2 linked regions of the Heyndrickxia acidicola genome follow. The protein of the gene in region 2 binds, or shares a complex with, the protein of the main gene of each other region. Links are inferred from orthologs where the notes say so. Each region holds a gene or a part of one and is shown on either strand. Other genes may lie near its edges.

What was found.
Region 1: the proteins of A5N88_RS09685 (region 2) and A5N88_RS21010 are in contact, whole or in part, in an NMR structure (PDB 1VRC), measured with the Escherichia coli proteins. The link is inferred for Heyndrickxia acidicola from one-to-one orthologs.

The regions. Positions count from the first base shown.
Region 1 is NZ_KV440953.1:4,521,001-4,531,404, reverse strand. What follows is about bases 4,160-7,091. They hold A5N88_RS21010 (HPr family phosphocarrier protein), read right to left. Parts: upstream 5,787-7,091; coding sequence 5,532-5,786; downstream 4,160-5,531. Other genes in these bases: whiA (DNA-binding protein WhiA), read right to left, coding at 5,818-6,777; A5N88_RS21015 (VOC family protein), read right to left, coding at 4,665-5,069; abc-f (ribosomal protection-like ABC-F family protein), read right to left, coding at 4,160-4,314. In the rest of the region: cell division protein FtsZ, read right to left, coding at 1-57; A5N88_RS21030 (hypothetical protein), read right to left, coding at 1,438-1,788; A5N88_RS21025 (VOC family protein), read right to left, coding at 2,000-2,353; more of abc-f, read right to left, coding at 2,674-4,159; A5N88_RS21000 (gluconeogenesis factor YvcK family protein), read right to left, coding at 7,208-8,167; RNase adapter RapZ, read right to left, coding at 8,157-9,053; A5N88_RS20990 (NUDIX hydrolase), read right to left, coding at 9,137-9,595; trxB (thioredoxin-disulfide reductase), read right to left, coding at 10,011-10,404.
Region 2 is NZ_KV440953.1:2,072,057-2,077,262, forward strand. Bases 1-2,982 are described here. They hold A5N88_RS09685 (mannose/fructose/sorbose PTS transporter subunit IIA), read right to left. Parts: upstream 1,987-2,982; coding sequence 1,015-1,986; downstream 1-1,014. Other genes in these bases: A5N88_RS09675 (PTS system mannose/fructose/sorbose family transporter subunit IID), read right to left, coding at 1-154; A5N88_RS09680 (PTS mannose/fructose/sorbose transporter subunit IIC), read right to left, coding at 174-974; A5N88_RS09690 (DUF956 family protein), read right to left, coding at 2,591-2,962. Also shown: A5N88_RS09695 (S53 family peptidase), read right to left, coding at 3,426-5,206. UniProt on the Escherichia coli protein: The phosphoenolpyruvate-dependent sugar phosphotransferase system (sugar PTS), a major carbohydrate active transport system, catalyzes the phosphorylation of incoming sugar substrates concomitantly with their translocation across the cell membrane.

The sequences.
Region 1 (10,404 bases), 2.5 Mb from region 2 along the record:
AACACCAATAACTTTAATCGTTGCGAATTGGTCGATAACCGTTTCAAAATCTAACATGATGATCCCTCCTCTTTTATCCATCTCCATGATTTTTTACGTTTTTAAAGGTATCAGAAGTACTTCTTCATATTATTCGAATTCTTATATATCTTTTTTGGGGAGGCAGGATAATTTTGTAAAGATTCATTATGATTAACATTAAAGGCAGATGATATTGTTCATAAAAAGCACATAAAAATGCCTCTGCACTTTTCATAAAGCGCAGAGGCATTTTTTGTTTAATAGTAGTACGCCCTCGGCAGGAATCGAACCCACATCTTAAGAACCGGAATCTCACGTGCTATCCGTTGCACCACGAGGGCAAGTCCGTCACTAAAATAGTATAATAGAAAAAAAGAGATATTGCAACTCTTTTTTCGCGTTTAAAAAGTTAAAATTCTGGCTAATATGTTTAAAGTATATTTAAGGGCTGTTGCATACAACAGGATCGAATTTTTTTATAAAAACCAAATTGATTTGTTTGACCTTAATTGACCATTTGGTGTATGATAACATTACATAAGGAGCAATACATTCCTTAAATGTTTCAGTTTTCCTTTATAGGGAAAAAACTAGATTAGCTATGCCTTGCCGCTAACTGGAAAGCGGACAGGAATGAAAAAAGGAGGAGAAAGTATATGAACTTAATCCCTACAGTTATTGAACAAACAAGCCGCGGAGAACGTGCATATGACATTTATTCCCGCTTGTTAAAAGACCGTATTATTATGCTTGGAAGCGCCATTGATGACAATGTGGCAAACTCTATTGTAGCACAATTGCTATTCCTGGAGTCTGAAAATCCTGAAAAAGATATCTCCATCTACATAAACAGCCCTGGCGGCAGTATCACGGCTGGTATGGCGATTTATGACACTATGCAGTTTATTAAGCCGGATGTCCAAACGATTTGTATCGGAATGGCTGCATCTATGGGTGCATTCCTTCTTAATGCAGGAGCAAAAGGCAAGCGTTATGCACTTCCAAACAGTGAGGTTATGATCCATCAGCCACTTGGCGGTGCACAGGGTCAAGCAACAGAAATTGAGATTGCTGCTAAACGTATCCTTTTCCTTCGCCAAAAGCTGAACCAAATCATGTCAGAGCGTACTGGCCAGCCTCTTGAAGTGATTGAAAGAGATACAGAGCGCGACAACTTCATGGTTGCTGAAAAAGCAAAAGAATATGGTTTAATCGACCATATTATCAGCCGCAATGAGCTGACTAATAATAACGATAAGAAATAATACCAATTGCGAAGCCTGCCATACAACCATGGCAGGTTTTTTTATTTGAGTCTGTCATTTTTCGCAATAATATATGTTTGATACATTTTTACTACAGTCTTTTCAGAGGCTTTGGCTGTGCTTTGCATTTTCTTGCTGGTTGATTTCCGCTTCAGACACTTGCTTTCCGCGGGCGGCCGTGAACCTCCTCTTCGCCTTGCTCCTGCGGGGTCTCTCCCTTTGGCCAAGCTTTTCTCGCAGCTTTCGATTCAATCAACTTTGGATTCAAATTATATTGGAACATAACATGAACATTGGTTGCGTTCTGGTCTTCCTGCTGGTTGATTTCCGCTTCAGGCACTCGCTTTCCGCGGGCGGCCGGGAGCCTCCTCTTCGCCTTGCTCCTGCGGGGTCTCCCTTTGGCCAGCTGATCCCGCAGGAGTCTCGTGCCTTCCGCTTCAATCAACTTTAGATTCAATTCACCAACAAGCTTTGCTGAGACTTCGATTGTGCTTAGCACCATCCACCTGTTGATATTCCAATGGGGCTATGGTAAAAAAGACGATTCACGTTTAAGTGTTAAGGGTTCCGTATTGATTTGCTTTTTGAATAAATGATAAGAGAAATGACGTATGAATGGGCATAGTCATTTTGGAGGCCATTTAGCATTTCATTGCGCCAAAGAAGAGGTTAGAGAAAAAAGAGGATTGGCGAGTTTCTGAACATACATTTTTTTAGATAGATGAATGTTCTGCAATCTCAAAAACATTTCCAAAAGGGTCTAGAAAGGCGGCATATCGAGCTTCAGTAGGTTTTTCGTGTAAAAATTTAATACCCTTCGACTTCATTTCATAAAACTTTTTCTCAATAGAATCTACGTGGAACACTAACACTGTTCTAGCTTCGTTTGAATAATCTCCCACCTGCCCATTTTTTTCACACTTAAACGCAACAAGTTGTGTACCTTCTAATTGAAAAATTAATTGATTGTTCTTCTCCGATATTATAGGCATCCCCAGTAGAGTAGAATAGAACCTTTTTGCTTCTCGGAGATCTGAAACAAATACCATCACATATCCTAATTTCATTTAGTATTCCTCCAGTTTAGATTTAAAAAGAACCCTTTTTCTTTTCAAGCTAGCCTGCAAGTTAGTTGAATAATGTACAAGTTAATTATAACCTAGCCGATATAACAGTTTCAGAATATTTAGCACAAAAAAGAAACTCGTCAAAACTAACGAGTTTCTTTTAATTTTCATGTCATTTCGCTTGTCATTAAACCCCTTATTTTTGAAAAAGCACCTCAAAACGGAACCCTTTACGTTAATGTACAAATCGTCTTTTTTGCTCACTTAATAATAACAAATATGAAATGTTAAAAATCAACATCATCCCTTCGTTAAATTCTTTACGAAAGTTCGTTTATCCTCTTGGTGAGTTCTTTGAATCTAAGGTCAAGCTTTTCATAATCTTTATGACTGGGGCTAATAAAACTGAGCTTGCCCAGGACTTCTTGTCTTTCTGTTTCAAGTGTTAAACGCAATTCTTCTCTATCATCTCTTTTCGGTAAAGATTCTTTCCTATTTAATCGCTTAATAATGCTGTTATTTGAAAAAACCAGCTTCGTGTTTGTGATTTTCCCCAGAAAGTAGCGATCATGCGATACGACTAACAGCGTACCGTTATATTGTTTTAGTGTCTGTTCGAGCTGTTCACGGGAAGCCAAATCGAGGTGGTTGGTTGGTTCATCCAGAATGAGTACATCTTTTTCTTCAAGAATATATTTCATTAACTTACACTTCACACGCTCACCCATGCTCATATTTCCGATAGGCTCTGTCCACTGAGATTTGATGAATCCTAAATGCTTCATAAAGTTTCGTACGCGGCCTCTCGCTTCAAAGGACTCTTGCTCGAATAACTGTTTGGGTGTTTGATCAAGAGGCAAATCAAATACTTCTTGAGCTAAATAGCCGATATGTGCTGAAAGAGAAACCCAAATATCGCCTTTAGCAGCTGCTTCTTTTCCAACTATCATGTTCAAAAAAGTAGTCTTGCCACTGCCATTTGGTCCTATAACGGAGACCTTTTCGCCATGCTGTATCGTAAAATGAACATCTTTAAAAAGCGTTCGTCCTTCAAAGGACTTTTCGACATGTTTAACTTCTAAAAAGCGTTTTCCTATCTTGGGATTTGCCTTAAAGGAAAATTCCACCTCGTATTCAGGCTCTGGAGCATCCACTTTCATCTTTTCAAGTTCTTTTTCAAGACGCTTTTGTTTCGATTTTACTTGTGAATCCATTCGTTTAGCCTTTGCACGATAGTATTCTTTAAAGCCATCCTGTTTTGTAGATTGTGCGTGGGCTGATTCAGACCATGATGTTAGTTGTTTCATTTGACCTTCAATGCGTTCTATCATCTTTTGCTGCTTCTCATATTCACGCTGCTGTGCAAGTCTGTTCCTTTCTCTAAATTCCATATAGCTCGAGTAATTGCCCTTATGACAAATGAGCGTTTTATTTTCTATTGACCATATTTTCGTGGCAATTTTATCTAGGAAATAACGATCATGTGATACAAGGAAAATGGTACCTTTAAAATCGGTAAGCTGTTTTAAAAGGAGGTCAGTACTTTGTTCGTCCAAGTGATTAGTCGGTTCGTCCAGCAATAAAATGTCGGCATCTTTGGCTAGGCCTTTTGCAAGCCGTGCTTTTAATCTTTCTCCCCCGCTTAAATGAGAGAAGCTATGGGTCGGAACCTGCCATTTCTTTAATAGTGCTTCTTCTTGAGAGGATATCTCATTAAAGGAATATGACTCGGTTTCTTGTTCAACCATTGTGATTGCGAGGTCATTTTGCAAGTATTTTATGTGTCCCTCTGTTGGTGGAAATTCTCTGTTCAATAATTGTAATAAAGTCGATTTTCCAGCGCCATTTTTCCCGATGATTCCGATGACGTCATGATGCTGGACATTCGTATTTATATTTTCAAAAATAATGCGGTCCTGAATTTCAACTTTTATATTTTGTAATTGCAATAGTTCTAGCATAAAGAATCATCCCTTCTTTTACAGGGAGAAAAAAATCCTCCCAAATCAGCTTGGAAGGATTAGTCAAATCTCATTTTTACCGTACTCAAATAAGCTATCCAGCCTTGCAGCTAAACAGCATAAAAAGAAAAATGGGCAGACTAATCCTAAGTTTTTAGTATCTGAAATATACAATTTCAAATGTTAAAAATTAGGTTAGTTATCCATTGTCCACCCATCGTTCCTTTCGTTTATAAGTGTAAATTATTTTAACACTACTCAGATAATTTTGCAATATACAATTTTCTGAACATTGACTTTCAAGCAACTGCTGACTTCATTTAATTGCAAATAAAATGAATGTTTAATTTTTAATTCACCGTAAACATCCAGGTAATTCCATATGTATCTTTAACAGAACCGTGAAGCTTTGAAAAGAATGTTGGCTGAAGATCCATATGTACATTCCCATCTTCTTTAAGCATATTCCAAGCTTTAATAGCAGCCTCCTCAGAGTTGAGCTCAACACTAATGCATACGTTTTGCCCTTGTTTAATATCACTGCTGCTATCAGAACCCATGATGTAACCATTTTCCGTCAGTTTTAATTGTGCGTGCATAACAAGGTTTTTATCGCTTTCAGCCACAGGAAATTCAGGATGTGGAGGCATATCGCTATATTTTTGCATAGCCATTAATTCGCCATCAAAAGCCTTTCGGTATAATGTAAAAGCTTCTTCACATTTCCTGTTAAACATTAAATAAGGTTTAATCATCATCCATTCTCCTTTGTCCATTAAAATAGATTTAACTGTAATGTGCTTACATTGCTTACATTGCTTCCATATGGAAATGAGCCATGACAGTCTCCCATTTGATTATACACGAACACTAGTTCTATGCACAATAAAAACATTCTTGATTTTGATTACTGCTTGTAACAAAGCCAACAAATAAATGTTTGCCAAAGTTTATAAAAAATATAAGGATTTGTTACATTTCTTTACTGTGACGGGGGCTGAAGCAGGCGTTCCAAACAAATGAGCTAAACAAAGGTTTTAGCAAGAAAAATGCCCAGAGATCATCCTCCGGACATTTTTACTTTACCCTTTATGAGCTTATTTACTTTTTGTTTTTGTCGAACCGTTTGCACAAAAGGACAGGATAAAGAGTTCGCTAATTGCAAACCATTCCCGTGCCGCGCAGGTATGTATTGCTTTCCTGCTTTCCTTCACATATCAGCGTTCTTCGATATATTTTGCCAGCGCCTCGATTGCTTCCTGCTCATCCTGCCCATCCGCTATCAGCGTAAGGGAAGATCCTGTTCCTACTGCAAGACTCATTAATCCCATAATACTTTTGGCATTAATTCTCTTGCCATCCTTCTCCAAAAAAATCTCTGAATTGAAACGGTTTGCTTCTTGAACAAATAGGGCAGCCGGCCTTGCCTGCAAGCCGGCTTTCAGCTTTACTTCCACTTGTCTCTCCAACATTTTCTACACTCCCTTTTTAACTCTTCCTTTTTTATTCTGTAACCGCTGCCGTAATCCCTTCACCTGCACGCAGTTTATCTGCAATTTCATCAATTTTGCGCAGCCTGTGATTGATCCCTGACTTGCTGATGTGGCTTCCTGAGACCATTTCTCCCAATTCCTTCAATGTTACATCTTGATGGGCAACCCGTAATTCAGCAATTTCCCTTAATTTATCCGGTAAAACCTGCAAACCGACAGAGCTTTCAATAAAACGAATGTTTTCTACCTGGCGGAGAGCAGCGCCAATCGTTTTATTTAAATTAGCTGTCTCACAGTTTACCAAGCGATTCACGGAGTTTCGCATGTCCCTTACAATTCTAACATCCTCAAAACGAAGAAGGGCACTATGGGCACCTATAATATTTAAAAACTCGGTAATTTTCTCTGCTTCTTTTAAGTAAGTGATAAAACCCTTTTTTCTTTCAAGAGTCTTACTATTTAAATCAAAAGAGTTCATCAGTTCACAAAGTGAATCATTATGCTCCTTATAAAGCGAGAAGACTTCTAAGTGATAGGATGATGTTTCCGGATTATTAACAGATCCTCCTGCAAGAAATGCCCCTCTTAAGTAAGAACGCTTGCAGCACTTCTTTTTAATCAAATTCGGAGAGATATGATGGTTAAAAACAAAGCCCTCTTCAAGAATCTGCAAATCCTCTAATATTTCTTTCGCTTTGCTTTTTAATCGCACAATATACACATTGTTTTTCTTTAAACGCATTTTCTTTCTGACTAAAAGCTCAACTGGTGTATTGTATATTTTTTTAATCAGTGTATAAATCCTTCGGGCAATGGCTGCATTTTCCGTTTGGACGTTCACTACCAGAATCCGATTGGAATACGATAAGGAACCATTCATTCGAATGAGGGCAGAAAGCTCTGCCTTCGCACAGCAATCCTTTACCTGAAGATTTGTCAGCTCCTTTTTTGTTTCAGATGCAAATGACATGCCTGACACCTCCTACATAGAGACTGCTCTCTCTATTTCAACTAACGGCTATAATCGCAAAGATGCTGAAAGGGAGAAATCCTTTCAACGCTTTGTCTAAAGCCTTGATTTATTTAGAAATTCATGATGTATAGAAAAGAGTTTTCGCTTAAATTGCTGCTTTTCGTCCATTATAATAAAGCTTAGATACGCAACCTGGGAATTTTTCTGTTTTTTGTTTTGCAAAGGCTGTTTTCGCATAGATTGTTGCTTTTACGTATAAATTCGGTATGCTGTCTGTCTTCGTGGCATCTTTTCGAATGTTATTCACCAGTATGATGACTGACTTCTATGTTTAAGATGGTATTTTTGTGCCCAAAAGCAACAAAGTTTACGAAAAGAGCCTATGCAAAAGAGCCTTGGAAAAAGCCAGGCCAAAAATGGCATCCTGCTATTTATTTATAAAAGAATAAAGAATTTTTGCCACTTTATCTGTATCGTGGCGAATATATCCGTCTCTGTACGTAACGAATTCCTCGTAGATGACGTTAACGCCAAGCTCTATAAGGCGGTCAACATCATATACCACGGGCTTTGCCAATTCTTCCTTATAACGCTCTTGAATCAATTCCGGAACCTCTTCATTATTTACGAGAATCGTATCAATGCACCTGTTGCCCATATGGTCATAAATGGCCTGAACGTGGTCGCTTGCCGTATAGTCGAGCGTTTCTCCCGCTTGTGTCATGAGATTGCAAATGTATACCTTTTTGGCTTTTGCCTTGCACACCTCATCACCAAGCTTCGGAACAAGCAGATTTGGCAAAATACTAGTATAAAGACTGCCAGGTCCTATCACAATGAGATCTGCCTTTTTGATTGCTCTAAGCGTCTCTGACAACGGATTAATGGCCTCAGGCGTCAAAAAAACCTTCTTAATTTTTTTGTTTGCCTGGGGGATTTTCGATTCTCCTGTAACAATGCTTCCATCCTCCATTTCCGCATGGAGAAAAACACTTTGATTGGCGGAAGGAAGGACTTTTCCGTGAACATTTAACACCTTGCTCATTTCCCGTATGGCATGTACAAAATCACCAGTGATAGAGGTTAAAGCAGCAATAATCAAATTGCCTAGCGAATGTCCGGCAAGTTCATTGGCCGTTTGAAAACGATGCTGGAACATCTGTTCAATCAAAGGCTCTACATCTGACAAAGCTGCCAGAACATTTCGAATGTCACCTGGTGATGGGATATCCATCTCGTTCCGGATTCGGCCGGAACTCCCGCCATCATCTGCAACCGTAACGATTGCAGTAAGGTCAATGGGATATTTCCTTAATCCTCTTAATAATACAGGCAATCCTGTACCGCCGCCGATAATGACTACTTTTGGCTTTACGTCAGCTTTCATGATGCTGTTCCTTTCTTTTCTTTATATCACGATGAGAAATCTTTGTATTATAATCCTGTTCAAAGTAATGGCCGAGGTATTCCGTTAAAGCAACCGAACGATGCTGGCCTCCTGTACAGCCAATTCCTATCACAAGCTGGCTTTTTCCTTCACGCTGATAATGCGGAAGCATAAACGCCAATAAATCCGTCACCTTTTCCAAAAATTTGCTCGTCTCGTTCCATTTCATTACATATTCCGAAACCTCTTCATCCAGCCCTGTTTTCGGCCTCATAGACTCTATATAATAAGGGTTTGGTAAAAACCGAACATCAAAAACCAGATCTGCATCAATCGGAATTCCATGCTTAAAACCAAATGACATGACATTCACTGTAAAAACTGGCTGCTTTTCAGCAGAAAACTCTATTAATATTTTTTCTCGAAGCTGTCTTGGAGACAGCTCTGATGTATTATAAATAATTTGGGCACGGCCCTTAAGATCTTCAAGGAGGCTTCTTTCCTGCTGAATCCCCTCTAGAGGAAGTCCTGATGGAGACAGCGGATGCATCCGGCGTGTTTCTTTATATCGCCTTACTAATACAGAATCCTCAGAATCTAGGAATAAAATTTTTGGTGATACCCATGACGTTTCTGTCAAACTGTCTAACGCTTTGAATAAGTGATCGAAAAATTCCCTTCCCCGTAAGTCCATTACAAGGGCCACTTTGTTCATTTTATTATTTGAATCCTTCATCAGCTCTAAAAATTTCGGAAGTAATGTAGGAGGCAGGTTATCTACACAAAAGAAGCCTAGATCTTCAAAGCTCTGAATGGCTACTGTCTTTCCTGCACCAGACATGCCTGTGATGATGACCAATTGTACGTTATTTGAACCTGTGCTCATTTCCATTCCCCCATGAATGCATTTTTTTCCGCATATTTCTGTCGATGTCTATACTGTGGCTGGGCCCTGATTGGTTAGCACCCTTAGCTAGGGTCTAAGCGGTAGGATAAAAGCTCAAAATCAGGCGTATACGTAAAGTTTCCATAAATCATTCCTTTACCATGTATCACATAATCAAGAATATGATAATCGCCTTCTGCCATCTCCAAATCCTTCAAGTTTTGAATGGAATGCCATGAAAGCTTTCCTTCATCAGATTGATCAAATTGGGCTCCGTCTCCGCTGTTCGCAATAAACGTAAACATCATCCATTCCGAAACAATTTCTGCCCCATCCTTAATAACAAACGTGAAAACACCTTTTAGCGAGGGCTGGCGCAAATAAATGCCTGTCTCTTCTCTGTATTCTCTAATAACAGCCTCGCGAATGGACTCGCCCTGTTCCATCTTCCCGCCAGGAGCCACCCACCAGCCCCGCCGCGGTTTTTGCAAGAGCAAGACCTTTTCATCATGTATAAAAACACAGTTCGTCACGCGCTGCATAACATCCACCCCGTATTCAGTAAAAATAACTATAGATAAGATATCAGAGAAGAAATCAGTTCATTCTCTCCTTGCAGCAGGAAAAAGAACATATCGTTCCTGACTCTACTGTATAGAGTGCTATTCACACTTCTCCCACTTTATTCTTATCCTTATATTATACTATTTTTCATAATGGCTAACAATGAACGCAATTTTATAATTCACCGGCATTCATTCAAAAAATCAGCTAATAACAGCTGAACCGCTTATTGTTATAAACCAAAAAAATAGCACAGGCATAACACCTGTGCTCAAAAGGGGTCTTTATTTAAAAAAGGGGGTCAATTTCATATTTATATAATAGCCCATTTTTGTTTCACTTCGATTACAACAAGGTTAAGAGCGAATTACGTTTTGGAAAACTTTGCACTTTTTATTTTGCGTTAAGTTTTTCTTGAAGTGTTTCAATATAGTGCTGAGCACTTTGTGCAGCAATACTTCCGTCACCTGTTGCCGTTACGATTTGACGAAGTGTCTTTTCGCGTACATCACCCGCCGCAAAAATGCCGGAGATTTTTGTTTCCATGTCATCATTCGTTTCAATATATCCGTGTTCATTGGTAATGCCCAATGCTTCAAACGGTTTAGAAAGCGGATCTAAGCCGATGTAGATGAAAGCACCATCCGCTTTAAACTCTCTTTCTTCCCCATTTTCAGTTGAAACGAGGGTAACGGAGCCTACTTTTCCATTTTCTTCGTTAATTTCCTTCACGGTTGTATTCCAGATGAAATCAACCTTTTCGTTAGCAAAAGCACGATCCTGAAGG
Region 2 (5,206 bases):
CTTTTGTTTTATATAATTTTTTGATTGCGGGAATCATTGAAAATGCCCAACCGCCGTTTTGCAAACGTTCATAGTTCCAGGAACCTTGAATGAAAGTTGAACGCCACCAAACAGAAATACGGTCTTTTTTTGATAATCTCACTTCATTAGCCATTTGTATGTCCGCCTCCTTCTTAGTAACTATCAATAATATCGCCTAGCGGGTCACCAGTGTTTCCATTTCCGCCATTACCTGAACCGCCTTGCTTGGTAAGTGCTAAATAGATCAGTGCAAGAGCCACTCCGATGGCACCAAGTCCGATAAGTGTGATTTGTGAAACAGTCGCTAATACGAAACCAATCGCGAAGAATGGCCAAACTTCTTTTGTAGCCATCATGTTAATAACCATTGCATAACCAACGGCTACGACCATTCCCCCGCCAATTGCTAAACCAGCTGTCAACCAAGTTGGCATCGATTCAAGCAAGCCTCTAACTGGACCTGCACCAATAGCTATAATTAATATAGCTGGAATGGCAATACGTAACCCCTGCAAGCAGATCGCAACGATGTGCCATAATTCAACTTTTCTGATGTTTCCTTCTTTAGCTGCAGCATCCATTAAATGTACCAATCCTGTTGCAATCGTACGGACGATGATTGTCAACAATAAACCTGCAACGGCAAGCGGAACCGCAATCGCAATTGCCGAAGCCACGCCAGCTTTACCTTGTCCACTTAAAACTAAAATAAGGGCAGATGCAATTGATGCTAACGCAGCATCCGGTGCTACGGCAGCTCCGATGTTTGCCCAGCCTAAAGCAATCAGTTGAAGGGTACCGCCTAAGATAAGACATGGTACTAAGTTTCCTGTCACTAAGCCGATTAACGTACAAGCAACGATTGGTTGGTGGAATTGGAATTCATCCAAAATTCCTTCTATACCAGCCAAAAATGCTACGATAATGACTAATATTATTTGAATCATATTCAAATCCATTATGATTATCCTCCGTTTCCTCTGATAATTGGGGTTATTTTTGTTTGTTTAACTCCTCTTGAGCCTTCTTAATAATTTCGTCCATGTTCCCTTTTGAATCGTTCGGAACTTTACGTACATCGAAGTTCAAACCAGCTTTTTTTAACTTCCCGAAAGTATCAATATCATCTTGGCTAAAGGCCAGTACCTTATTCGGCTGAACTTTACCAGGTGAATGTGCCATAGAGCCAACGTTGATTGTCTTCAATGGAACGCCCCCATCAACCGCTCTAAGCGCATCTTGTGGGTTTTCAAAAAGAAGTAATGCGCGTTGGCCGCCGAAATGTTGGTCATCTTTTGCAAGTTCAATCATTTTATTGACAGGAACAACGTGTGCCTTTACACCTGGAGGAGCAGCCTGCTGGATCAATTTCTTACGAAGTTCATCCTTAGCTACTGCATCCGATACAACGATGATACGTGTAGGCTGTGTAGACCTTGTCCAAGCAGTCGCTACTTGTCCGTGAAGTAAACGGGAGTCGATACGTGCTAACACGTATTCAAATTTACCAGGAGCTCCTGCATTTGATGGTTTAGCAGCAGCTGCAGCAGATGGTGCTGCTGGTTCTAATTCTTCAGGTTTTACTTTAACGCCTTCTTTAGCTGTGCCCAAAATATGCGCGGCAATTTCATGTGCTGTGTTCATGGAGAAGCGCGATGCATAAGCTTCAATCAACATTGGTAAGTTCATACCAGCAACGATTGCCCATTTGTCATTGTGTTCTTCAAGCAAGCTGTTGGCTTGGTTGAAAGGGGTTCCACCCCAAAGATCGACTAAGAATAATACTTCGTCCTGGTTGTCGAAAGAGGCGATTGCTTCTTTCATTTTTGCCTTTACATCATCAGGTCCTTCGCTCGGCATCAAAGTAACAGCTTTTACATTTTCTTGTTCTCCAAAGATCATTGATCCAGATTGCAAGATACCGTTGGCAAATTCACCGTGACTAGCAATGATAATTCCTACCATCTTTTTACCTCCTATCATTATTGTTACAGCTTTTTCGGCTCATTTAAAGCGGTTACAGCCCTTCGAAAACAATAAAAAAGGCACAAGCAAAAAGTTGGTTAAATGAAGGTATAGAAAAAAATGGGTATAGAATTCCCCTAATTCTTCATTTAATCAATACTTTTCACTCATGCCTGATCGAATCAGTAACACGTAAAAAATAATGACAATAACTATTAAAATTTATTTTGAAAACGCTTTAAATATAGTATCGAAAGTTTTCTGCATTTTTTAATGTTTTCTGTATCACTTTAATGAGCTTTCTTAAGAAATTATAGCACACTGATTCTCCCTCTTCAATAGGAAAGTTATTTTTTCTAGTTCCAAAGGGCCACTCTCTCAATCGTACAACAGAGATGCTGGACAAGCCGTCTAGAGTAGAGACCAATTTAATCCTTTTTACGGTAAGATTACAGTTGGAAAAGGCCTTCATTAGGGCGAAGAATGACCATTATGTGCAAAGTTAAAAGAAATTCTTTAAATTCGTAACCGTTTACCAGTTAACCACTTCGGAATTGTCCCAACAAAAGAAGACAAGCTTCTACCTGTCTTGTATGTAAAACTATTATTTTTTAAATTTACTCTTTAAACCGCGTTTGATTACTTCAAAGAAACCTAATGATTGGACCATATGATTCGGATCAACGTATTCACGAATTGCTCGCAAAACTTTTTTCTGCTCTCTAGAAGAAAATGAATATGTACCATTTTGCTTCGTTTGGATAGCATAACGCGGGATCCATTTCCCTTTGAACATGACCGAAGCGATCACGTAATCAACTTCTTCCCAAGGAATTTGAATAAACTTCCGCGCATCACGGCTATTGAAGAATTCAAATCCTTTGTCTCCAATCATGATCTTACCATAATTAGTACTTCCTATATGTGAAGTTGCATCAATAACTAAATCGACTTTTGTATTGATTGATTGTACCATGTGATTTACTCCATTTCTCTCTTTAATAGTAATTATTATACGCATTTTATCACTTTAAGCAAAAAATAATTAGGATGAGTACCAGCATTATCTTCAATATTATAATAGACCAATTAATTTAAACACCCTTCAGAGAAAAAACTGACGAAATTCACACTGAGTCCAGTAGGATATTGTTTTTAAAGCTTTTATTAAACATTTTTACAAACTATTAACTGGTTTAGTTGAATAACAAAAATCCGGGTATGGCAGCCGGCTCATCAGTAATGTGCCTTATAGTTTCGAAAGAAATTTGCTGTAAACTGAGTTTCCCGTCTTGTTCCAAACATTCAGTGTGTATGTGAGACGCAGGACGGATGCCAAAGTGATTGTATTTTACAATATGAAATAATTGAGAAAGTTTGTTTCTGCCTTATAAAGAAAAACGAGTGATCCCTAATGGATCACCCGTCTTAGTTTGGGATTACTTTCCGGCAAACTTTTTCGCCAGCGCTGCGACATCCGGGATACCAAGACCAGTTGCTTGGTTATAGATGGTACCAGCAGTTCCGGTATAGTAACCATTATCATTGGTGGTGCCGGTATCGTTTAACGGGGTAAACGGCGAATCCGACTGTTGTGCAAATCGATAGATTTGTGGGTTCCAAAATCCGACTCGTTGTCCTACCGAGCTGTTAATGAGTGCGGAGAGCCCGGCAAGCTGCGGAGCCACAAAGGATGTACCGCCGTATGTTGCCCAACCTGTTGCATCAGGAAGATTCATATACACACCATACCCTGTATGTGGATCCGCATCCATCGAAAGGTCTGGCATATTTCGTCCTGTACCTGTTCCTCCTGTAACGACGTTTGGATTGTCGTTTTTGGTCACGCTTGTAAAATCAGAGCTTGAAGTAAAGAGATTGACCGCTGAGAATGTGTTGACTCCTTTAACACTCAATTGGTAATCCGGCGTTGCGAAAAATTTACTGAATCCTCCGCCGCCGCCTTCAAAGTAGTGTCCATCCGGGAATACGTAGCCGAGCTGTGCTAAGATTGGGAAATAATAGTCATAGCCCCAAGCACGTTCATTGTCGCCAGAAAGGCTGGTCACACCATTGAGTGTCCGAGTGTAGCCCGGAAGTGTCGTTCCACCTGCTGCCGTGATATACGGGCTATCCGATGGGTTAAGCGTCGAAAGATCGAACGTCCCCAAATCACGCTCAGCTGCATACGCACCGGAATCCCCTGATGCAGCAAATGTAGCTTGTCCTTGCGCTGCCGCTTGCATGTATAGTTCATTAAAGACATATGGATATGCAGGCGTTTCATAGTTCGAATTCACAGCTGCTTGAATGATAGTTTCGCTTTCACCCCAGCTGGCAGATATGGATTGCGCCTGGTTGTCATTGATTGCCTTTGCATATGCGTCTACAAACCCTGTGTCCGTGTTAGGCGCGACATACACGTTTACATTTGCTTGTGGAGCAAGCCCGCCCGATTGTTGTACGTCCAAGTCTGTTTCATCCGAACCATAGGCAGCTCCAAGTTGTGAACCACCATCCACTAAAATTCGGTTGACACGATTTGGTTTATACTTAATGCCGAGTTGATCCCAGAAGCTATACGCATCACTTGGATTGAAATCCGCAAGTGTTACGATTCCAATCGTTTGTCCAGCACCCGTTGCACCTGCTTCGTATAATGGGTTTACGTTGTAATGTTTCGCTAAATCAAGCGGTGTATTACCTGTCGGCGTTGCAGAGTTGGCTTGCGGAGAAGATGTAAGATCCCCCGACTCTTTCACGGCTTGACTTGTTAAATTCGAGTAGTTTGTGAGTCCAAGTACACACAACAAATTTTGTGCAACGTCCATCGGAAGTTTTGGATCGGATTTGGATGCATGGAACGTTTTCCCTTTATATTCGGCTCGTTGGATTTCTACATACAAAGCTTTGTTCAATTGAGCAACGGTTCCTGTAACTGTAACAATCAGATTGTCAGGATAGACTTTGATATCGGTGATGCCATAGCCATTTAAATATTTTTGTAATTGATTAATTGCCCCATTTGATGCCCCGTACTTTTGCTGAAACTGACTTGGCGTTAAATAGTTACGGAAATTTTTTGACCCCGGCGTAGTGGTATCCGTTATGTACTGTGCCAATTGGTCTTGGTGTTGTACTTTGAATACAAAATCAACGGTGACTTGTGAATTTGGATCAGCGTCGCCAAAATACTGGGCGTTGTTCAGCACAGCAGAAC